One region of the Streptomyces sp. NPDC126510 genome, then DNA from elsewhere that is predicted to be linked to it. Evidence: riboswitches for the same ligand, from Rfam matches in the RefSeq annotation. Region 1 holds a riboswitch; each other region holds the start of a gene.
What was found. A riboswitch is a leader RNA that binds a small molecule or an ion and turns the genes downstream of it on or off. The one in region 1 is predicted to bind cyclic di-AMP.
Positions count from the first base shown of each region.

Region 2: linked by a shared signal. The riboswitch ahead of ABTX60_RS23025 (transglycosylase SLT domain-containing protein) and the one ahead of ABTX60_RS15605 (M23 family metallopeptidase) in region 1 are both predicted to bind cyclic di-AMP.
Region 3: linked by a shared signal. The riboswitch ahead of ABTX60_RS36440 (C40 family peptidase) and the one ahead of ABTX60_RS15605 (M23 family metallopeptidase) in region 1 are both predicted to bind cyclic di-AMP.
Region 4: linked by a shared signal. The riboswitch ahead of ABTX60_RS12955 (transglycosylase family protein) and the one ahead of ABTX60_RS15605 (M23 family metallopeptidase) in region 1 are both predicted to bind cyclic di-AMP.

Region 1 is NZ_JBEORR010000009.1:298,769-304,163, forward strand. It holds gene ABTX60_RS15585 (GTP cyclohydrolase II) at 1-211, opposite strand, end outside; gene ABTX60_RS15590 (MarR family winged helix-turn-helix transcriptional regulator) at 344-859, opposite strand; gene ABTX60_RS15595 (dihydrofolate reductase family protein) at 937-2,067, shown strand; tRNA gene ABTX60_RS15600 (tRNA-Met) at 2,134-2,207, shown strand; cyclic di-AMP (ydaO/yuaA leader) riboswitch at 2,496-2,652, shown strand; gene ABTX60_RS15605 (M23 family metallopeptidase) at 2,664-3,704, shown strand; gene ABTX60_RS15610 (aldo/keto reductase) at 3,846-4,790, shown strand; gene ABTX60_RS15615 (PrsW family intramembrane metalloprotease) at 4,848-5,395, opposite strand, start outside.
Region 2 is NZ_JBEORR010000016.1:3,195-8,589, forward strand. It holds gene ABTX60_RS23015 (LolA family protein) at 1-188, opposite strand, end outside; gene ABTX60_RS23020 (polyprenyl synthetase family protein) at 433-1,443, opposite strand; cyclic di-AMP (ydaO/yuaA leader) riboswitch at 1,953-2,122, shown strand; gene ABTX60_RS23025 (transglycosylase SLT domain-containing protein) at 2,126-2,899, shown strand; gene ABTX60_RS23030 (HAD family hydrolase) at 2,863-3,711, opposite strand; gene ABTX60_RS23035 (GNAT family N-acetyltransferase) at 3,898-4,968, shown strand; gene ABTX60_RS23040 (glycosyltransferase family 2 protein) at 4,989-5,395, shown strand, end outside.
Region 3 is NZ_JBEORR010000038.1:16,035-21,429, reverse strand. It holds gene ABTX60_RS36445 (SLAC1 family transporter) at 1-709, opposite strand, end outside; gene ABTX60_RS36440 (C40 family peptidase) at 831-2,018, opposite strand; cyclic di-AMP (ydaO/yuaA leader) riboswitch at 2,027-2,198, opposite strand; gene pcrA (DNA helicase PcrA) at 2,513-4,990, shown strand; gene ABTX60_RS36430 (M23 family metallopeptidase) at 5,066-5,395, opposite strand, start outside.
Region 4 is NZ_JBEORR010000008.1:94,320-99,714, reverse strand. It holds gene ABTX60_RS12970 (nucleoside triphosphate pyrophosphohydrolase) at 1-460, shown strand, start outside; gene ABTX60_RS12965 (cytochrome P450 family protein) at 610-1,917, shown strand; gene ABTX60_RS12960 (transglycosylase family protein) at 2,038-3,003, shown strand; cyclic di-AMP (ydaO/yuaA leader) riboswitch at 3,232-3,398, shown strand; gene ABTX60_RS12955 (transglycosylase family protein) at 3,403-4,089, shown strand; gene eno (phosphopyruvate hydratase) at 4,354-5,395, shown strand, end outside.

The sequences.
Region 1 (5,395 bases):
AACCGAACACGTCCCCGGTCAGGCACTCGGAGTGCAGCCGCACCAGCGGGACCGGGCCGGGCTCGCCGAGGACCACGGCCACGTGCTCCTGGCCGTCGGCCAGCCCGTGGAAGGTGACGAGCTCGGCGTCCGCCTCGTAGCCGTCGTGGAAACGCAGCGGGACCCGGACGCGGGAGCGCGGGGTGGCGATGACGGCGGGGGTGTCGGGCATGCGGGGCCTCCGGGTTCCGTTTCCTGTTCGGCTGCACAGCCGTCTGCTTCAGATTTGAAGCAGATCCACGATCGGAACCCTACTCGTGCTTTAAATTTGAAGCAACGGCAATCCGGCCTTGTGTGACGCTCGTCACGAACAGGCCGTCGACGACCTCCGCCGCCACGGCACCTCGTCCGCCGCCGCCCGCGCCCCGTCCTCCTGGAGGCCCTGTGCGATCGCCGCGGAGATCTCCTCCAGCTGGCCCACCTGCTCCTCGCTGAGCCGGTCGAACAGAGAGCTCCGCACGGTCGCGACATGCCCGGGCGCCGCGCGCTCCAGCACGGCGAAACCCTCGTCGGTCAGCGCCGCGATGCTGCCCCGCTTGTCGTACCTGCAGGCCTCGCGCCGCAGCATGCCGTCCTTCTCCAGCCGTGTGACCGCGTACGTCAGCCGGCTGCGCGTGATCTTCAGCCGCTCCGCGAGATCGGTCATGCGCAGTCGCCGCTCGGGGGACTCCGACAGGACGGACAGGATGGAGTAATAAAGGTGCGGCATGCCGGCGTCCTGCTGGAGCTGCCGGTCGATCGCGTCCTCCAGGAGCAGCGAGGCGGCCATGTAGGCGCGCCAGGCGCGCTGCTCCTCGGGGGTGAGCCAGCGAGTCGTCATGCCGCCAGTGTAGGTTTGTTTCAAACTTGAACCAAGCCCTGTCCCGTCCAGCCGTCCCGACCAGCCGCGGAGCGTCGATGCCTCACCCGTACGTCCTGCTGTCCGCCGCCGTCTCCCTCGACGGCTACTTGGACGACACCGGGCCCGACCGCCTGCTCCTGTCCAGCCCGGCCGACTTCGTCCGGGTCGACGAGGTGCGGGCCTCCGTCGACGCGATCCTGATCGGCGCCGGCACCATCCGTGCCGACAACCCGCGCCTGCTGGTGAACTCGGAACAGCGCCGGTCCGCCCGCACGGCCGCGGGCAAGCCCGAGTACCCCCTCAAGGTCACCGTCAGTGGATCCGGCGACCTCGACCCGGACGCCCGTTTCTGGCACACCGGCGGCGACAAGGTCCTCTACACGACCGACCGGGGAGCCGAACGCGCCCGTGCCCTGGGTCTCGCCACCGACGTGGTCCCGCTCGGCACCGAGCTGGACTGGCGTCGGCTGCTGACACACCTGCACGACGTCCGGGGCGTGGAACGGCTCATGGTCGAGGGTGGCGGCCTGATCCACACCCAGCTCCTCACCCAGGGTCTCGCCGACGAACTCCAGCTGGTCCTCGCCCCGCTCTTCGTGGGCGACCCCCGGGCGCCCCGCCTCTTCGGCCCCGGCGGCTACCAGGGCGGCCGGCTCCGGCTGCTGGAGTCACGGCGGATCGAGGACGTCGTCCTGATGCGCTACGAGCCGACCGCCCCGGGCGCCGGCTCCCTGCCCGCCGCCGCCGACCACCACTGGCTGGCCCGCGCCTGTGAACTGGCCGAGCGCTGTCCGCCGTCGGACACGGCGTTCAGCGTGGGTGCGGTCGTGGTGGCCGCCGACGGCACGGAACTGGCCCGCGGCCACTCCCGCGAGGGAGGCGACCCGGTGGTGCACGCGGAGGAGGCGGCCCTCGCGAAGCTCGATCCGGCCGATCCGCGCCTGCCCGGCGCGACGGTGTACAGCAGCCTGGAGCCGTGCGCCCGCCGTGCCTCCCGCCCCGCACCCTGCGCCCGGCTGATCCTCGACGCGGGGGTCCGGCGGGTCGTCACGGCCTGGCGCGAGCCGGACACCTTCGTGACGGACGCCGACGGCAGCGGCCTCCTGGCGGCTCAGGGGGTGGAGGTCCTCGTCCTCCCGGAGTACGAGGAGCAGGCCAAGGCCCCGAACCGCCACCTGCTGCGCTGAGCGCGGGCCGGACCGGCGGGTGTGTGCGAGCGGTCCCGCGGATGGCGTACACTGGTGACACAACGACGCGGGGTGGAGCAGCTCGGTAGCTCGCTGGGCTCATAACCCAGAGGTCGCAGGTTCAAATCCTGTCCCCGCTACTGAAGGCCGAGGGCCGGAATCCGAAAGGATTCCGGCCCTCGGTGCATGTGCCGGTACGTCATTACGGTCGGTGAGCGAACCACCCCGTTCCGCATAACAACTGACACATCGTCAATACTCGTCAGTCACTTGCGGGGCGGTCAACTCGCCCGTTTTAAGCCGGTCATGGCAGGTAAGTCCGCGCGAAAAAGGTTAATGATCAAGTGGAATCGCTGGAATACCCCTCGCGCCTCCATTAACGTTCGATAACGCAGCGCGGTCGTCCCAGCCGTCACAGAAGGCGGCTCCGTGCGCACGCGCCGAATCCCGAAAGGGAACCGGGGAACCACCACTTGGGGTGAATCGGGCGTACACCACCGTGCGAGCACGGCCGGTATACGCGCGTAGGAGACCTTCCTGCTCCGAACCCGTCAGCTAACCCGGTAGGCGAGAAGGAAGGAAAGGAGTACGCCCACGTGGCGTCCAACCGGCCTGCCCCCACGGCCCCGTACGCGCCGAAGCGCGACACCGACACCTTCGGCTACGGCGGTCAGCGCACCGACGAGGGCCCGTTCCAGGAGTGGAACCCCACCGAGGAGTCCATCCGTCCCGTCCGCGGCCGGCATCGCGTCACCAAGCAGCGCGGCGGAGGCCTCGCCCGCAGCTCCACCGTCCTGGGCGTCGGCGTCATAGCCGCCGTGGGTGCCGGCGGCATGGCCAGTGCCCAGACCGGCAAGCCCCCGGTGTCCATCTCCGTGCCGGACCTGCCCTCTGTGGGTTCCCTCATCTCGGACGACGACACCCCCGAAGGTTCCGCCACCCCGCTCAGCAGCCTCGGCACCGCCACCGCGGACACCGCGAAGGGCACGTCCGGCGCCCGCGCCGGCGCCGGTGACGCGCTGCGTGCCCGGATCATGGCGCAGGTCGAGCACCAGCAGGAACAGATCGAGACCAAGGCCGCCGAGGACGCCGCTGCCGCCGCCGAGAAGGCGGCCAAGGACGCGGTCGCCAAGGCGGAGCAGGAAGCCAAGGCCAAGGCCGCCGAAGCCAAGAAGAAGGCGGAGGAGGAGGCCGAGAAGAAGGCCGAGGCCGAGCGCCTGGCCGCCCTCGCCAAGCAGTTCACGCTGCCGACCTCCTCGTACACCATCACCTCCAGCTTCGGCCAGGCCGGTGCCTACTGGTCCTCCGGCTACCACACCGGCCTCGACTTCGCCGCTCCGACCGGCACGCCGATCAAGGCCGTGCACAGCGGCACCATCACCGAAGCGGGGTGGAACGGCTCGTACGGCTACAAGACCGTCCTCACCCTCGATGACGGCACCGAGATCTGGTACGCGCACCAGTCCTCCATCGGCGTCAGCGTCGGCCAGAAGGTCGGCACCGGCGACGTGATCGGCCGCGTGGGCGCCACCGGCAACGTCACCGGGGCGCACCTGCACCTCGAAGTCCACTCCGGCGGATCCGCGAGCGGCATCGACCCGATGGCGTGGCTGCGGGGCAAGGGACTGAACCCGTAAGCGGTACGCACGCGTTGACACACCGGCGGCCCTGACGACGACCCCTCGACGTCAGGGCCGCCGGCTTTCCGGTGCGGTGTTTACGGGAGTTTTGCGTCCGTTGCGGAATGAGGTGTTCCTGTACGGTCGTTGAAACCCGACATGACTTCTCTTCGCAAGCTCGGCTCATCCGACCTCGAGGTCTTCCCCCTCGCCCTCGGCGGCAACGTCTTCGGCTGGACGGCCGACGAGGACCAGTCGTTCGCCGTCCTCGACGCCTACACCGCCGCCGGCGGCAACTTCGTCGACACCGCCGACGTCTACTCGGCGTGGGTGGACGGCAACCGGGGCGGGGAGTCCGAGACCATCCTCGGCAAGTGGCTCGACGCGCGCGGCAACCGCTCCGATGTCGTCGTCGCCACGAAGGTCAGCCAGCACCCCGACTTCCAGGGGCTGTCCGCCGCCAACATCAAGGCCGCCGCCGACGCCTCCCTGCGCCGTCTGCGCACTGATTACATCGACCTCTACTACACGCACTTCGATCAGCCCGACGTGCCCGTCGAGGAGATCATCGGCGCGCTGGACGAGCTCGTGAGGGCCGGCAAGGTGCGGCACATCGCCGCCTCCAACATCTCCGCCGAACGGCTGCGGGCGTCCCTGGAGTTCTCCGACCGCGAGGGGCTCGCCCGGTACGTGGCCCTCCAGCCGCACTACAACCTGGTCTCCCGCGAGACCTACGAGGGCGAGCTCCAGGACCTCGCCGAGCGCAGCGGCCTCGCGGCCGTTCCGTACTACGCGCTCGCGTCCGGCTTCCTCACGGGCAAGTACCGGCCCGGTACGACGGTCGAGAGCGCCCGGGCGGGCGGTGCCGCCAAGCATCTGGAGACCGAGCGGGGGCGGCGGGTTCTCGACGCCCTCGACGAGATCGCCGGGGTCCACGACGTTCCCGTCGCCACCGTGGCCCTCGCCTGGCTCGCCGCCCAGCCGACCGTCGCGGCGCCGATCGCCTCCGCACGGACGGTGGAGCAGCTGCCGGCTCTGGTCGGCGTGGGGCAGCTGACGCTCTCGGACACCGAGGTCGAGCGGCTCACCCGGGCATCGGCCTGAGCGTGCTCCAGGGGCCGAGGTTCGAGTGGCTCGCTGGGGCCTCGGCCTGAGCGGGCCCTAGGAGCGGTACGGGTTGTACGCGGGGTACGGCGCCGGCTGGTGGCCGTACCCGTACACCCCGTACACCGGCCAGGGCGGGGCCACCACCGGGACCGGTGGGGCAGTGATCCGCGCCGCGTGGTCCAGTGCCGGGCGGGACACCTCCCGGCGCCGCCACAGTTCGCCGAGCAGTTCCCGCTCCCGCACGGCGAAGTCCGCCCGGGCGTTGCCCCGCCGGGCCCGGTGCCGCAGGAACGCCAGGGACGTCGCGTACGCCTCGTACCGCGCCACCTCCCGGGCCGCCGCCCTGCCCGCGTGCCGCCGGGCGTACTGGCGGGCGATCCGCCGGGCCCGCATCGAGCCGAGCGCGTACGGCTCGGCCGGGGTCAGCCAGCCGGCCACGGCGTAGGCGGGCAGCTCCGCCCGTACGGTCTTCAGCTCCCGCTGTCGCGTCCAGATCACCAGCCACGTCAGCAGCCCGAAGATCGGCACCATGAAGGCCGCGTACACGGCGAAGAACCCGTACTCGCCGAACGCCGAGGAGCCGTTCCACATCGCGTGCATGC
Region 2 (5,395 bases), on a different contig from region 1:
TGCTGTGCGGTGATCTTCGGGAGGTCGGGGTCACCGGAGTCGGCGAGTGCGGGGACCAGCCCGATCGTCGCGGCGGCCACCCCCACCACCGTGACCGGGACGATGTACCGCGCGGCTTTGCGCCGCCCGGAGCGCTGCTCGTCGACCTCTCCGGCGGTCGTGCTGTCGTCGGATGCGTACGGTGCCATGTGTGCCCTACCTCCATGGTCGGCGGCGGCTGTCCGTGTCGTCCACGCACTCGTCCCTGAGCCGCCATTCTCACCCGAACAGGTGAGGAGTGGTGTTTTCCGTGGTCACCATCTGACCAAATCGGCCAGGGAGATACGTCAGACCCCGGGCTCAACTCCGCGTACTGCTGGGGTATGACACGGGAGGGCGGCTTCTCCCCCGACCCGTAGGGGTCGTAGGGCCCGGGTCGCCGGGAGGGACGGGCTAGCCGGCCCGGTGCACCACCGCGTCGCACAGCTCCTGGAGCGCCGTCTTCGCGGTGCACTCGGGCAGCGGCGCCAGCGCCGAACGGGCGTCCTGGGCGTAGCGGACGGTGTCCCGCCGGGCCTGCTCCAGCGCCGGGTGGGCGCGCAGCAGGCGAAGGGCCTCGGTGTGCCGGTCGTCGTCGGTGAGGTCGGAGTCGAGCAGCTCGCACAGGGCGATGTCCTCGGCGAGCCCGAGCCGGGCCGCGCGCTCACGCAGCCGGAGCACCGGCAGGGTGGGGATGCCCTCGCGCAGGTCGGTGCCGGGGGTCTTGCCGGACTCGTGGGAGTCGGAGGCGATGTCGAGGACGTCGTCCGCGAGCTGGAAGGCGACGCCGAGCCGCTCGCCGTACTGGGTCAGCACGTCCACGACGGTCTCGTCGGCGCCGGACATCATCGCGCCGAACCGGCACGACACCGCGATGAGCGAACCGGTCTTGCCGCCCAGCACGTCCAGGTAGTGCTCGATGGGGTCGCGGCCGTCCTGCGGTCCGGCCGTCTCCAGGATCTGGCCGGTCACCAGACGCTCGAACGCCTCGGCCTGCACCCGGACGGCCTCCGGGCCGAGGTCGGCCAGGATGTGCGAGGCCCGGGCGAAGAGGAAGTCGCCGGTGAGGACCGCGACGGAGTTGCCCCAGCGGGTGTTCGCACTCGCGACACCGCGGCGCACGGCGGCCTCGTCCATGACGTCGTCGTGGTAGAGCGTGGCGAGGTGGGTCAGCTCCACGACGACGGCCGACGGCACGATCCCGGGCGCGTGGTGGTCACCGAACCGGGCGGAGAGCATCACGAGCAGCGGGCGGAACCGCTTGCCGCCGGCCCGCACAAGATGCTGGGCGGCCTCCGTGATGAAGGGCACGTCACTCTTGGTGGCCTCGAGCAAGCCTTCCTCGACAGCCGTCAATCCGGCCTGGACGTCGGCTTCCAGAGCCTGGTCCCGCACGCTCAGCCCGAACGGCCCGACGTCGGTCACGAGGGGTCTCCTGTCTGCTGTGTCTGCCGGTGATTACGCGGATTGTCGATAGGTCGCTGCCCTCACTCGAGTCAGCGTATCCGGTCACGTTTCGATCACCGCCAGCGCCCGTGGTTACAGGCCGGGTGGTATCCGATCACGACCGCTATGTTTTCGATCAACCTATAAGAACAGATATTTATCGACTTACCCAGGGGTAGCGAGATATGCACGATTTGCCGCGATGAGTCGATGAATTCCCCTTGGCGGAAATTGCCCCACAGGCTCGTGATCAGTGAGTTGAATCACTTCTTCCCCATTTCCGCCCCGACTCCACACCGGCCCCTACCGCCTTCCCCCGAAAGCCAGTTGAGCCTTGGCTCAAGCAAAGGATCAAGCCGCCCAAACGCCCCCGACCAAGGTCAACCGCGCAATGTGTGACTGAGGTGCTTGTTCCCGACATGTGCTCTCGCATACGTTCCGGCCCTGTCCGGCGGACGCCTAATCCTGCCGCCGCCCGGACTCCCCACATAACCGACTCACTCACGCGTGGCAGGAGCGGGGGACCCAGGTAAGTCGCCGGTCCGCACAGCGGCACGGCTCGGGGTGAAGCCGCGTACGGCACACGGTGCCGTACGCGGCCGGGCACCTCCCGGCCCGAACCCGACAGCTCACCTCGCAGGCGCCGGAGAGGAACATCACCATGGCCGGACGAGGCAAGCACCGTCGCCCCAGAACCAACCCGCTGACCCGAGGCATCGTCGCCGTCGGCACCGGTGGAGCCGCACTCACCCTTCCGCTCCTCGGAGCCACGCACGCGAGCGCCGAACCCCAGAGCGCCCCCGCCGCACAGTCCGTGCCGCAGGCGGCCAAGCCCTCCAAGTCCCTCACGTACACCGTGACCAAGGGCGACTCGCTCGCCCGCATCGCGGACAAGTACGACGTCCGGGGCGGCTGGAAGCAGCTCTACAAGGACAACCGCGCCGCCGTCGGCGACAACCCGAAGCTGATCCACCCGGGTCTGAAGCTCAAGGTGAAGACCACCAAGTCGGTCGCGCCGAAGAAGACGGCGACCCAGTCGTCCGCCCCCGCCAAGCCGGCCGCGAAGCCCGCCGGCGGTGTCGCCCAGGCCACCCAGGCGTCCGCGAAGACCTACGCGGACAACCTCGACGGGTGGATCCGCGAGTCGCTGGACATCATGGCGCAGCAGGGCATCCCGGGCTCCTACGACGGCATCTACCGCAACATCATGCGCGAGTCGTCCGGCAACCCCCAGGCGATCAACAACTGGGACTCGAACGCCGCCGCGGGCACCCCGTCCAAGGGCCTGCTCCAGGTGATCGACCCGACGTTCGCCGCCTACCACGTGCCCGGCACCTCCTTCGACCCGTACGACCCGGTCGCCAACATCACGGCGGCCTGCAACTACGCGGCCGACCGCTACGGCTCGATCGACAACGTCAACGGCCCGTACTGAGCCGACCCGCCCAGCAGTCGCTCGAGGACGACGGCGATGCCGTCGTCCTCGTTCGACAGGGTGACCTCGTCGGCCACGGCCTTCAGTTCGGGGTGGGCGTTGGCCATCGCGACGCCGTGACCGGCCCAGTCGAACATCGGGATGTCGTTGGGCATGTCGCCGAAGGCGATGGTGTCCGCCGGCCGCAGCCCCAGGTGCTCGGCGGCCAGCGCCAGGCCCGTCGCCTTGGTGACCCCGCACGGCTGGAGCTCCACCGTGCCGGGCCCCGACATCGTCACCGTCGCCAGCGAGCCGACCACCGAGCGGGCCGTCGCCGCCAACTCGTCGTCCGTCAGGAAGGGGTGCCGCAGCAGCACCTTGCTGATGGGCTCGCCCCACAGCTGCTCGCGCCGCTCGACCCGGACCGCGGGCAGGGTCGGATGCGGCATCAGATAGCCCGGCTCGATCAGGGTGAGCCCGTCCACCCCGTCCTGGTCCACGGCCGCGTAGACCTGCCCCACCTCGGCCTCGATCTTGCCGAGGGCGGTCTCCGCCAGCTCCCGGTCCAGGGTGATGGACCACAGCAGCCGCTCCGCACCGGCGTCGTACACCTGCGCGCCCTGCCCGCACACCGCGAGCCCCGTGCAGCCGAGGTCGTCCAGGAGCGGCCGCACTCTCGGCGCCGGCCGCCCCGTCACCACGAGGTGCTGGGCACCGGCGTCCGCCACCCGCGCGAGCGCGGCGAGGGACCGGTCGGACAGGGTGTCGTCGCCGCGCAGCAGCGTCCCGTCCAGATCGGTGGCGATGAGTGAATATGCGATGGGTGCGGCCATGATCAGAGAATACGGACAGCGCGCCCCTTCGTTTCATCGGACGGCGCACGCCGATTGCCCGGTTGAAGGCCTCTGCACCAGTTGGCAACAACATGCTCCGCTACCTACCCGTGGGGCCGCATAGAGCGGTACCTTCCAAGTGTCCAGGGGGGACTTGATCGGGGGGTCGGGTTGAGCAGTGGGCGCATTCGTGTGGCTGGGCCCGGGGAGCTCGGTGAAGGGGAGAGGGAGCGCTGGCGTGCGCTGCGCGCCGCCTCGGACGCACCGCGCAACCCTTTCATGGAGCCGGAGTTCACCGAAGCCGTCGGCCTGTTCAGGCCGGGGGCCCGGATCGCGGTGGTGTACGAAGGTCCGGAGCCGTCCGGCTTCCTGCCCTATGAGCGGGGCCCGTTGGGACAGGGCCGGGCGATCGGGCTCGGTGTCTCGGACGCGCAGGGCGCGATCCTGCGGCCCGGCCTGGACGTGGAGACGGGCGAACTCCTGAAGGCCTGCTCGGTGTCGAGCTTCGCCTTCGACAATCTGGAGGCCGAGCAGCGGCTGTTCGTCCGGTACGCGGCCGAGGAGCACGCCACCTACGTCGTCGACGTGGAGAAGGGCTACGAGACGTACGAGTCGGTGCTGCGCGCGCAGTCGCCGAAGTTCCTGAAGACGACCCTGGCCAAGGAGCGCAGGCTCGGCCGGCAGGCCGGTGAGCTGCGGTTCGTGTTCGACGAACGCGACCCGGCCGCGCTGCGCACGCTCATGGAGTGGAAGTCCGCGCAGTACCGCAGGACCGGCCGCCGGGACCGGTTCGCCCAGGAGTGGATCACGCGGCTCGTCGGGCAGCTGGCCCGGACCCGGGCGCCGGAGTGCAGCGGCACGCTGTCCGTGCTGTACGCCGGTGAGCGGCCCGTCGCCGCACACTTCGGACTGCGTTCGGCCTCCGTGCTGGCCTGCTGGTTCCCGGCCTACGACCCGGAGTTCGCGAAGTTCTCGCCGGGTCTGGTGCTGCACCTGCGCATGGCCGAGGCGGCGGCCGCCGCCGGTGTCGCCATGCTCGACCTGGGGCGGGGCGCGGCCGAGTACAAGGACGCGCTGAAGACGGGCGAACTGCCCGTGTACGAGGGCGCGGTGACCCGTCCGGGGGTGGGCGCGGCGCTGCACTGGCTGAGCCGCGAACCGGCACGCCGCGCGCACAGCTTCGTCCGCGGCAGGCCGCAGCTCGCGTCGCTGGCCACGCGGACGCTCAAGGGCGCGGCTCGGCTGCGCCGTACCTGACACACGAGGGGGGTGGGCGCATGGCCCGTTCGGTGCGTGCGCAGGAGGAGATACGGCGGTTCCTGGACATCGGGGCGGTGCAGGTCGCCGAGCTGGACCTCGACGGTGACGAGGCGGTGCTCAGACCCGGCCCGGGGAGTCCGCCCGTGACGCACGGAGAGGTGTTCGTGCTGGTCAGGAGAGGCGGACGGCCCGTGGGGACGCTGCTCGGGCAGGTGCCGGAGGGGGTGGATCCGAAGACCGTGCTGGCGGAACGGGCCCGGATGGAATGCGGGCCCGCCGGCCTCGGCGAACCCGGGGAGCCGCCCTTCACGAGCGTCGTCGTCGCGACCCGGGAGCGGGCCGGGCAACTGGCCCGGGCGCTGGACTCGCTGCTGGCGCAGGAGCATCCGCGGTTCGAGATCGTCGTCGTGGACAACGCGCCCGT
Region 3 (5,395 bases), on a different contig from region 1:
AGAAGAGCTCGGCCAGCAGCAGGGCGACGCAGGCGATCAGCGCGAGCACCAGCAGCGTGACCGTGGTCGTGCGCAGGGTGTCGGCGTTCTCCTCGTTCCACAGGTACAGGCGCGAGCTGTCGGCGCCGAGGACTCTCGCCCCGGCCAGCGCGGAGACGGCGAGGGCGCCGGCCGCGAGCCAGTGGTCCCCGCGCCCCTCCTCCACTTGCCGGGGCTGGAAGCGGAACAGGGCGAAGCAGTAGAGCGCGAGCCCCAGCCAGAACAGCACCAGAGCCGCGTGGGCGAGCCAGGCCACCGCGTCGGCCGCGGCGAGCGTGGCGCCGAGCACGGCGATCCCCTCGGTGGCCACGCAGCGCAGGAACACCGTTCCGCGCCGCCCCTGGGCCTCCGCGGTGAGCAGCACCGCCCAGAGCACCATGGCGAGCGCCAGCAGCGCCTCGGCCAGGGGCTGCTGCCCGGCCGCGGAGAAGCCGGTACCCAGAACCGCGGCCGCCGCCACGGTGGTGAGCGCGGCCGGGGTCTCCACCCGCCACTCGTCGTGCGTCCGCTGGACGAGGCCGGCGGCCGCCGCCAGCCAGGCCGCGCAGGCCAGGGCCAGGGCGATGCGGGAGAGGACGGCGTACCCCGCCGAGTCGAGACCGGCCGACACGATGCCGGTCGCCAGCGCATACGTCGCCCACCAGGCGGCAAACGGGGAGGGACCGGACATGACGCCGATGCTAGAGAGCGGCGCGCGCGTTGGGAGAGGGGCACGCGCGCGTGCCCCTCAAAAAACGTGACGCGACCTCTCGGCCCTCTCGGTTCTCAGCCTCTCGGCCCTCAGGCTTCACTCAGGCCGGGCGCACCACGCTGTGGATCGCCGACTCGCCGTCGTAGTAGATCGATTCCTCGCGCACGTACGTGCCGGGCTTCGGCGCGTGGATCATCATGCCGTTGCCGATGTAGATCCCGACGTGGGTGACATCGTCGTAGAAGAAGACCAGGTCACCGGGTTGCGCCTGGGAGAGCGGGACCGTGGTGCCGGCGTCGACCTGGTCGTAGGTCGTGCGCGGCAGGGTGACGCCCGCGGCCTTCCAGGCGGCCTGGGTGAGGCCGGAGCAGTCGTAGGAGCCGGGTCCGACGGCGCCCCACACGTACGGCTTGCCGATCTGGGCGCGGGCGAAGGCGAGCGCCTTGTCGGCCTTGGTGGCGTACGAGGAGTCGGCCGGGGCCGTCGAGGTGGACGAGCCGGAGCCCGACGGCCCCGTCGATCCGGACGTGGAGGACCCGCCGTCCTGCTGCCGGGCGGCCTCCTCTTGCGCCTTCTGCTGCGCTGCCTGCTGCCGGGCCAGCTCATCGGCCTTGCGGGCCGCCTCCTCCTGCTTCTCCTTCTCGATCGCCGCGAGCCGGGCCTTCTCCTCGGCGGTCAGCTTCGACATCAGCTCGCGCGCGTCGGCGAGCTTGCGCTGGACGGTCGCCTTGGCGGTCTTCAGATCGCCCTGCGACTCGGTGAGCGCCTCCAGGCTCTCGGTGGCCTCCTGGCGCTTCTCCATCGTCTCGGACTGCTGCGCGATGTAATCGTCGACCGCGACCTTCTGACGGCCCGTCATCCGGTCCATCAGCTGGGTCTGGTCGAAGTAGTCCTGCGGGGTGTCCGCGAGCAGGAACGTCGCCGTGTCCGGGGCGGCGGCACCGGTGCGGTACTGGGCGGAGGCGAAGGAACCCAGCTCCTCGCGCGCCTCGTTGAGCTTCTGGGTGCGCTTCGCGACGTCGTCGATGAGGGCGTCGGCGCGTTTGCGCTGCTTCGCCGTCTTCTCCTTGGCCGCGTTGTACTTCTCGGTCGCCGACCCCGCCTGGCGGTAGAGGTCGTCGACCTTCTTCTCGACTTCTTCCAGGCTGGGCTTGTCGTCGGCCTCGGGGGCGGCGTTGGCCGACTGGGACAGCAGGGCCACGGAGGTGAGGGCCGCCGTTGCGAGGGCGGGGGTCCGTATGCCTGCCACGCGCGTACCCGTAGGACGCGACTTGCGGTGCGACGCCAAGGGAGGCGACTCCTTCCACGTTCCGCCTACCGGGTTAGCTGTCGGGTTCGGGCGGGTGGTTCGGAAGGTTTGCCCTACGGCCTCTCCGCACAGGGAGTCGGGCCGATTCACCCCAGGTTCACGGTTGGGTCCCCGGCTCCGGCTGCCGCTGCGGCACACCGGACTCGGCGGAGGCCGCGCGGCCCGGCGACGTTCGCCGGTGGGGGTCATGCGGCCTGGTCGCACCGTAGCCAACTCGTGTGGTCCCTGTGAAGGTTGATGGGTGATATGCCCGATACATTTTCGTGACCTTATTCCTGAGCGTTGCCGAGAGTGAACGATCAAGGGGGATTGGGCAGGGAAAGTCCATACTTGTCGGGCATGTAGCAGGGCGTGATCGCGCCGTCATGGAGGGCGACAATGCGCCGCCGGGCGGTCGGCGGGGCCCCGGGCGCGCGGCGATGTTCTCAGGGCGGCGGCGGGCTGTCAGTGGGGCGCCCTAGACTCGGAGAGCGATGAGCAGCCTCTTTGACGACAGCTTCCTGGCCAACCTCCAGGCCCAGCGGGGCCCCGCGGACGAGCCCCCGCCGCCACCCGAGGACGATCACGTTCCGGAGCCGATCCCGGACGATCTGTTCGGCGGGAAGTTCGACGTGCCCCCGGACCGGGACGCCTACTACCGGGACGGAGCCCCCCGCCCGGTGGTGGACACCGCCGCCCTCCTGGAGGGGCTGAACGACAACCAGCGCGCCGCCGTCGTCCACTCCGGCTCCCCGCTGCTCATCGTGGCCGGCGCCGGCTCCGGCAAGACCCGTGTGCTCACGCACCGCATCGCCCACCTGCTCGCCGAGCGGGACGTGCACCCGGGCCAGATCCTCGCGATCACCTTCACCAACAAGGCCGCCGGCGAGATGAAGGAGCGTGTCGAGCAGCTCGTCGGCCCGCGCGCGAACGCCATGTGGGTCATGACCTTCCACAGCGCGTGCGTGCGCATCCTCCGCCGGGAGAGCAAGAAGCTCGGCTTCACATCGTCCTTCTCGATCTACGACGCCGCCGACTCCAAGCGCCTGATGGCCCTGGTCTGCCGCGACCTGGATCTCGACCCCAAGCGCTTCCCGCCGAAGTCCTTCAGCGCCAAGATCAGCAACCTGAAGAACGAGCTGATCGACGAGGAGGACTTCGCCGCCCAGGCCACCGACGGCTTCGAGAAGACGCTCGCCCAGGCCTACGCCATGTACCAGTCGCGGCTGCGCGAGGCGAACGCCCTCGACTTCGACGACCTGATCATGACGACGGTCAATCTCCTGCGCGCCTTCCCGGACGTCGCCGAGCACTACCGCCGCCGTTTCCGGCACGTCCTGGTGGACGAGTACCAGGACACCAACCACGCGCAGTACGCCCTGGTCCGCGAGCTGGTCGGCACCTCCGAGCACCCCGTCGACGTGCCGCCCGAGGCCGAGATCCCGCCCGCCGAGCTGTGCGTGGTGGGTGACGCCGACCAGTCGATCTACGCCTTCCGCGGCGCGACGATCCGCAACATCCTCCAGTTCGAGGAGGACTACCCGGACGCCACGACGATCCTGCTGGAGCAGAACTACCGCTCCACCCAGACGATCCTCAGCGCCGCCAACGCCGTCATCGAGCGCAACGAGTCCCGCCGCCCCAAGAACCTGTGGACCAACGCGGGCACCGGCGCCCGGATCACCGGCTACGTCGCCGACACCGAGCACGACGAGGCACAGTTCGTCGCCGAAGAGATAGACCGCCTCACGGACGCCGGCGAGGCCAAGGCCGGCGACGTCGCCGTCTTCTACCGCACCAACGCCCAGTCCCGTGTCTTCGAAGAGATCTTCATCCGCGTCGGCCTGCCCTACAAGGTCGTCGGCGGCGTCCGCTTCTACGAGCGCAAGGAGGTCCGGGACGTCCTGGCCTACCTGCGCGTCCTGGCCAACCCCGAGGACTCGGTGCCGCTGCGCCGGATCCTCAACGTCCCCAAGCGGGGCATCGGCGACCGCGCCGAGGCGATGATCGACGCCCTCTCGCAGCGGGAGAAGATCAGCTTCCCGCAGGCTCTGAAGCGCGTCGACGAGGCGTACGGCATGGCCGCGCGCTCCACCAACGCCGTCAAGCGGTTCAACACGCTGATGGAGGACCTGCGCACCATCGTCGAGTCCGGCGCAGGACCGGCCACGGTGCTGGAGGCCGTCCTGGAGCGCACCGGCTACCTCGCCGAGCTCCAGGCCTCCACCGACCCGCAGGACGAGACCCGGATCGAGAACCTCCAGGAACTCGCCGCCGTCGCCATGGAGTTCGAACAGGAGCGCGGCGAGGACGAGCAGGCCTCCCTGTCCGACTTCCTCGAACAGGTTGCCCTGGTCGCCGACTCCGACCAGATCCCCGACGAGGAGGACGGCGACGGCGTCATCACACTGATGACCCTGCACACCGCCAAGGGCCTGGAGTTCCCGGTCGTCTTCCTGACCGGCATGGAGGACGGCGTCTTCCCGCACATGCGCGCCCTCGGCCAGACCAAGGAGCTGGAGGAGGAGCGGCGCCTGGCCTACGTCGGCATCACGCGCGCGCGGGAGCGGCTGTACCTGACGCGGTCCACGCTGCGCAGCGCCTGGGGCCAGCCGTCGTACAACCCGCCCTCCCGCTTCCTGGAGGAGATCCCGCCGACCCACGTGGAGTGGAAGCGGACGGGGGCCACCGCGCCCGCGTCCTCCGGGCCGGTCTCGGCGGTGGCGGCCTCGCTGTCGTCGTCCCGCTCGCGCTCGTCGGCGTCGGGCGCCTCCGGTTTCGCCACGCGCCGCACCTCCGAGAAGCCGGTGGTGTCCCTGGCGGTCGGGGACCGCGTCACGCACGACCAGTTCGGGCTCGGGACCGTCGTCGCGGTCAAGGGCACGGGCGGCAACGCCGAGGCGACGATCGACTTCGGCGAGACCAAGCCGAAGCGGCTGCTGCTGCGGTACGCGCCGGTGGAGAAGCTGTAGCGCCGTGAGGTGAACCGGCGGGCCCCGCACGCTCGACGCGGGCGGGGGCTGCCGGGACGTTACGTCGGGTCGAGGCTACGTCGGGTCGATGCCGTGGCTGCGCAGCCACGGGAGCGGGTCGATCGCCGAGCCGCCGCCCGGGCGCACCTCGAAGTGCAGGTGCGGACCGGTCGAGTTGCCCGAGTTGCCGGAACGCGCGATCTGATCGCCGGCCTTCACGGCCGTACCCGAGGGCACCGTGTAGGTGGAGAGGTGGCAGTACCACGTCTCCGTGCCGTCCTTCGCGGTCAGGATCAGCATGTTGCCGTACGCGCTGTTCCACTGGGTGCGCACGGTGCCGTCGGTCGCGGCCATCACCGTCGTGCCGTACGAGACGGGGAAGTCGATGCCGGTGTGCAGGGACAT
Region 4 (5,395 bases), on a different contig from region 1:
CGAAGAGCTCGGCGACGTCCTCCTCCAGGTCGTCTTCCACGCCCGCATCGCCGAGGAGGGCCGGCCGGAGGACGGGGCGGAACCCTTCTCCATCGACGACGTGGCAGGCGGCATCGTCGCCAAGCTGATCCACCGCCACCCCCATGTCTTCGGCGACGCGACGGCCACCACCCCCGAGGAGGTCAAGGAGCACTGGCTGCGCACCAAGGCGGTAGAGAAGCAGCGCACCTCGATCACCGAGGGCATCCCGCTCGGCCAGCCCGGCCTGGCCCTCGCCGCCAAGCTGGCCTCCCGCGTCCGCACAGCGCACCTGGAGATACCGCTCCCGCCCGTCGAGGGCATCGGCTACGAGCTGCTGGCCCTGGCCGTCCGAGCCGAGTCGGAAGGCGTAGACCCGGAGGCGGCCCTCAGAGCGGCGGCCCGCGCGTACCGGGACGCGATCAGGGACGCCGAGGGCTGAGCAGCCCGGAGCGGGGAGCGCTACGGAGGCCGCTCAGCCGAGCAGCCGAGGGGCGGGTGAGGCCGCGGCTCGCTCAGCCGGGCCGCGCCAGCCCCTCAGCCGAGGGTGACGGTGGCGGGCCGCTGCCGGAAGCCGGATACGGTCGAGGAGTGACCGACCAGCCCCAGCCCAGCTCAGCCGCGACCGCTCCCGACCTCTTCACCTGGGAGTTCGCGAGCAACCCCTACCCCGCCTACGCCTGGCTCCGCGAGCACAGCCCCGTCCACAAGACGCGGCTCCCGAGCGGTGTGGAGGCCTGGCTGGTCACGCGGTACGCCGACGCCAAGCAGACGCTCGCCGACCACCGGCTCTCCAAGAACCCGGCGCATCACGACGAACCGGCGCACGCCAAGGGGAAGACGGGCATCCCCGGCGAGCGCAAGGCCGAGTTGATGACGCATCTGCTGAACATCGACCCGCCGGACCACACCCGGCTGCGGCGGCTGGTGTCCAAGGCGTTCACACCCCGCCGGGTCGCCGAGTTCGCGCCGCGCGTGCAGGAGCTCACCGACACGCTGATCGACGGCTTCGCGGCGAAGGGATCCGCCGACCTGATCCACGAGTTCGCCTTCCCGCTCCCCATCTACGCCATCTGCGACCTGCTCGGCGTCCCGCGCGAGGACCAGGACGACTTCCGCGACTGGGCGGGCATGATGATCCGTCACCAGGGCGGCCCCAGGGGCGGTGTGGCGCGGTCGGTGAAGAAGATGCGCGGCTACCTGGCCGACCTCATCCACCGCAAGCGCGAGGCGCTGCCCGCCGAACCCGCCCTCGGCGAGGACCTCATCTCCGGCCTGATCCGCGCCTCGGACCACGGTGAGCACCTCACCGAGAACGAGGCGGCGGCCATGGCCTTCATCCTGCTGTTCGCCGGTTTCGAGACCACCGTCAACCTGATCGGAAACGGCACCTACGCCCTGCTCACCCACCCCGGACAGCGTGCCCGGCTCCAGGCGTCCCTCGCCGCCGGGGAGAGCGGCCTCCTGGAGACGGGCGTCGAGGAACTCCTCCGCTACGACGGCCCCGTCGAACTCGCCACCTGGCGTTTCGCCACGCAGTCACTCACCCTCGGCGGGCAGCGCATCGAGGCGGGCGACCCCGTCCTCGTCGTGCTGGCCGCCGCGGACCGGGACCCGGAGCGGTTCGCCGATCCGGACGCACTGGACCTCTCCCGCCGCGACAACCAGCACCTCGGGTACGGCCACGGCATCCACTACTGCCTCGGCGCCCCGCTCGCCCGGCTGGAGGGCCAGACCGCGCTCGCCACCCTCCTCACCCGCCTCCCGGACCTGCGGCTCGCCGCCGATCCGGCCGAGCTGAGATGGCGCGGCGGCCTCATCATGCGCGGGCTGCGCACGCTGCCGGTGGAGTTCGCGCCGGTAGCCCCGGCCGAAGGTGACGAAACATCAGACCTGTGATCTTCACGTGATCTGCGCGGCATGAACTTGTGACAAGTGATCGTCTGCCGATACGTTCACCCATCAACGCGGAGGGATTCACGCCGCGTAGGTCACTGCTGTCGCGTGAAAGGTCTCCGTATGCTCTCCGGGAACGGTCGGCACCGTCGCCCCCGCCAGGCTCCGGCTCTCCTCGTCGCGGCCGGAGTGACCGGCTCCGCCATCGCGATCCCGCTCCTCGGGGCCTCGGGTGCCAGTGCGGCCGACGGCACGACCTGGGACCGGGTCGCGGACTGCGAGACCGGCGGCGCGTGGAGCGAGAACAGCGGCAACGGCTACTACGGCGGCCTGCAGTTGTCCCAGGAGGACTGGGAGAGTCACGGCGGTCTCGACTACGCCGCGAGCGCCGACCTGGCCAGCCGCTCCCAGCAGATAGCCGTGGCCGAGAGAATCCTCGCCGACCAGGGAGTCGGCGCGTGGCGCACCTGCGGACTGCTCTCCGGCCTCGAGCAGGGCAAGGGGTCGGATTCCGGTTCGTCCGATGCGTCCGACTCGTCCGGTGAGGTGGACTCGCCCGGCCTGCTCGACTCGCTCGGCTCGTCCCCCTCGGACAGTCCTTCCTCTTCTCCCTCCTCGTCGCCTGACGCGTCGTCCGCCTCGAAGGATGAAACGGCCAAGCCGGACAAGTCGCCCGAATCGACCGGCTCGTCACAGGAGCGTCAGTCCGGGGACTCCTCCTCGGACACCTCCAAGAGTGACAAAGCCGACAACTCCCAGCAGGGCGACGACTCCTCGCGGCCGGCCGACACCGGCTCCGGCCGCCATCGCGGCCCCAGCGCCGACGAAACCGGCGCGCCGGACAGCGACTCTGCGGAGAAGTCCACGGGGCGTCACTCCGCGCCCGCCGAAGAGAGTTCCGGCGACGCGTCCGAAGGCGCCTACATCGTGGGCATCGGCGACAGCCTCTGGTCCATCGCCGACGCCCTTCGGGTCAGCGGCGGATGGCACGCGCTCTACGAGGGCAACGAGAAGGAGGTCGGCGCCGACCCGAACCTCATCCACCCCGGTCAGGCGCTCGCGGTCGAGGGCGAAGCGGACGAGAAGTAGCTGTTCGGGCAGTGCGGAAACGACGGCCGAAGTCACCTCGAAACCGGGTGAGTTCGCGCCCCCTTTAGTGGCTGATGTCCCGTTTGGGGGCCGTGAGAGATAGATCTCAGAAGCCCTGATCGTCTTTGAAATTCTGTGGATCTCGTGTCTACGGTCGTGACCGCTCGCCACCGCGAGCCCCGGCTGCCGCAACGCCGAATCCTGCCAGCGGCCGTACGGGAACAGTCGTCGCGTCAAGCGCCGTAGGCAGGAGCGGGGGACCCAAGGTAGGTGCCCGACCGGCCGGTTGTGCCGGAAGGGCTTGGGGTGAAGCCGCGTCCCGTGAGGGACGCGGCCGGGCAACTCAACCGGCCCGAACCCGACAGCTCACCTCGCAGGCGTCGGTGAGGGGATCTCTCCATGCTGTTTTCCGGCAAGGGCACGCACCGCCGTCCGTCCAAGGCCAGCCGCGCCATCGCCATCGCCGGCGTCACCGGTGCCGCCGTCGCCGCCCCGCTGATGGCGGTCGGCAACGCCTCCGCCGCCACCACCTCCGAGTGGGACGCGGTCGCCCAGTGCGAGTCCGGCGGCAACTGGTCCATCAACACCGGCAACGGCTACTACGGCGGTCTGCAGTTCTCCGCCTCCACCTGGTCCGCGTACGGCGGCACCCAGTACGCCTCGACCGCCGACAAGGCCAGCAAGGACCAGCAGATCCAGGTCGCCGAGAAGGTCCTGGCGAGCCAGGGCAAGGGCGCCTGGCCGGTCTGCGGCAAGGGCCTGTCGGGTGCCTCCACCGGCGGCTCCTCCAGCGACTCCGGCAGCTCCTCGCAGAGCCAGCAGAGCACCGAGACCCGCCAGACCGAGCAGCAGCCGGCCTCCCGCTCCGACGAGCGCCCGGCGGCCAAGAAGACCGTCACCACCCCGACCGGCAAGAAGGTCGAGAAGGGCGACGGCGAGTACAAGGTCGTCAAGGGTGACACCCTCGGCTCGATCGCCGCGGACAAGAAGGTCAAGGGCGGCTGGGAGAAGCTCTTCCAGCTGAACAAGGACATCGTCGAGGACGCCGACCTCATCTACCCGGGCCAGCAGCTGCACCTGAAGTAAGCAGCGGCCCACCGCCGGACCCGTCCAGGGTCCTCGGACTCCCCGCCCCGGTGCGTCATCCCCCGTACGCGCCGGGGCGGGGTTTTTTCTGCAACCGTCTTTGTTCCGTTCGGAAACAATTTACGCTCGGTTCTGTCCATGGGGTGGGCGACCCGGTGGCCGATCGCCCCGAGCCGGTTAGGCTCATGTCGCGAGCCACCGGGCCCGCACCTCGCCGGGTCCGCGCGACCCGCGTCACCGCGTCACATGAAGAAGGAGATGCTCGTGCCGTCCATCGACGTCGTCGTAGCCCGGGAAATCCTGGACTCCCGAGGCAACCCCACGGTCGAGGTCGAGGTCGGCCTCGACGACGGCAGCACCGGTCGTGCCGCCGTCCCGTCCGGCGCCTCCACGGGCGCCTTCGAGGCCATCGAGCTCCGCGACGGCGACTCGAACCGCTACCTCGGCAAGGGTGTGGAGAAGGCCGTCCTCGCGGTCATCGAGCAGATCGGCCCGGAGCTGGTCGGCTACGACGCCACCGAGCAGCGCCTGATCGACCAGGCCATGTTCGACCTGGACGCCACCGACAACAAGGGCTCGCTCGGCGCCAACGCCATCCTCGGCGTCTCCCTCGCCGTCGCCCACGCCGCCTCCGAGGCCAGCGACCTCCCCCTCTTCCGCTACCTGGGCGGCCCCAACGCGCACCTGCTGCCGGTGCCGATGATGAACATCCTGAACGGCGGCTCGCACGCCGACTCCAACGTGGACATCCAGGAGTTCATGATCGCCCCGATCGGCGCGGAGTCCTTCTCCGAGGCCCTGCGCTGGGGCGCCGAGGTCTACCACACCCTGAAGAAGGTCCTGAAGAGCAAGGGCCTGGCCACCGGCCTCGGCGACGAGGGCGGCTTCGCCCCGAACCTCGGCTCCAACCGCGAGGCCCTCGACCTCATCCTCGAGGCGATCAAGGAAGCCGGCTACACCCCCGGCGAGCAGATCGCCCTGGCGCTCGACGTCGCCGCCTCCGAGTTCTACAAGGACGGCGTCTACACCTTCGAGGGCAAGGACCGCTCGGCGGCCGAGATGACCGAGTACTACGCGGAGCTCGTCGACGCGTACCCGCTCGTCTCCATCGAGGACCCGCTGTTCGAGGACGACTGGGAGGGCTGGAAGACCATCACCGACAGGCTCGGTGACAAGGTCCAGCTCGTCGGCGACGACCTGTTCGTCACCAACCCCGAGCGCCTGGCCCGCGGCATCGAGGAGGGCGCGGCCAACGCGCTCCTGGTCAAGGTCAACCAGATCGGTTCGCTCACCGAGACCCTGGACG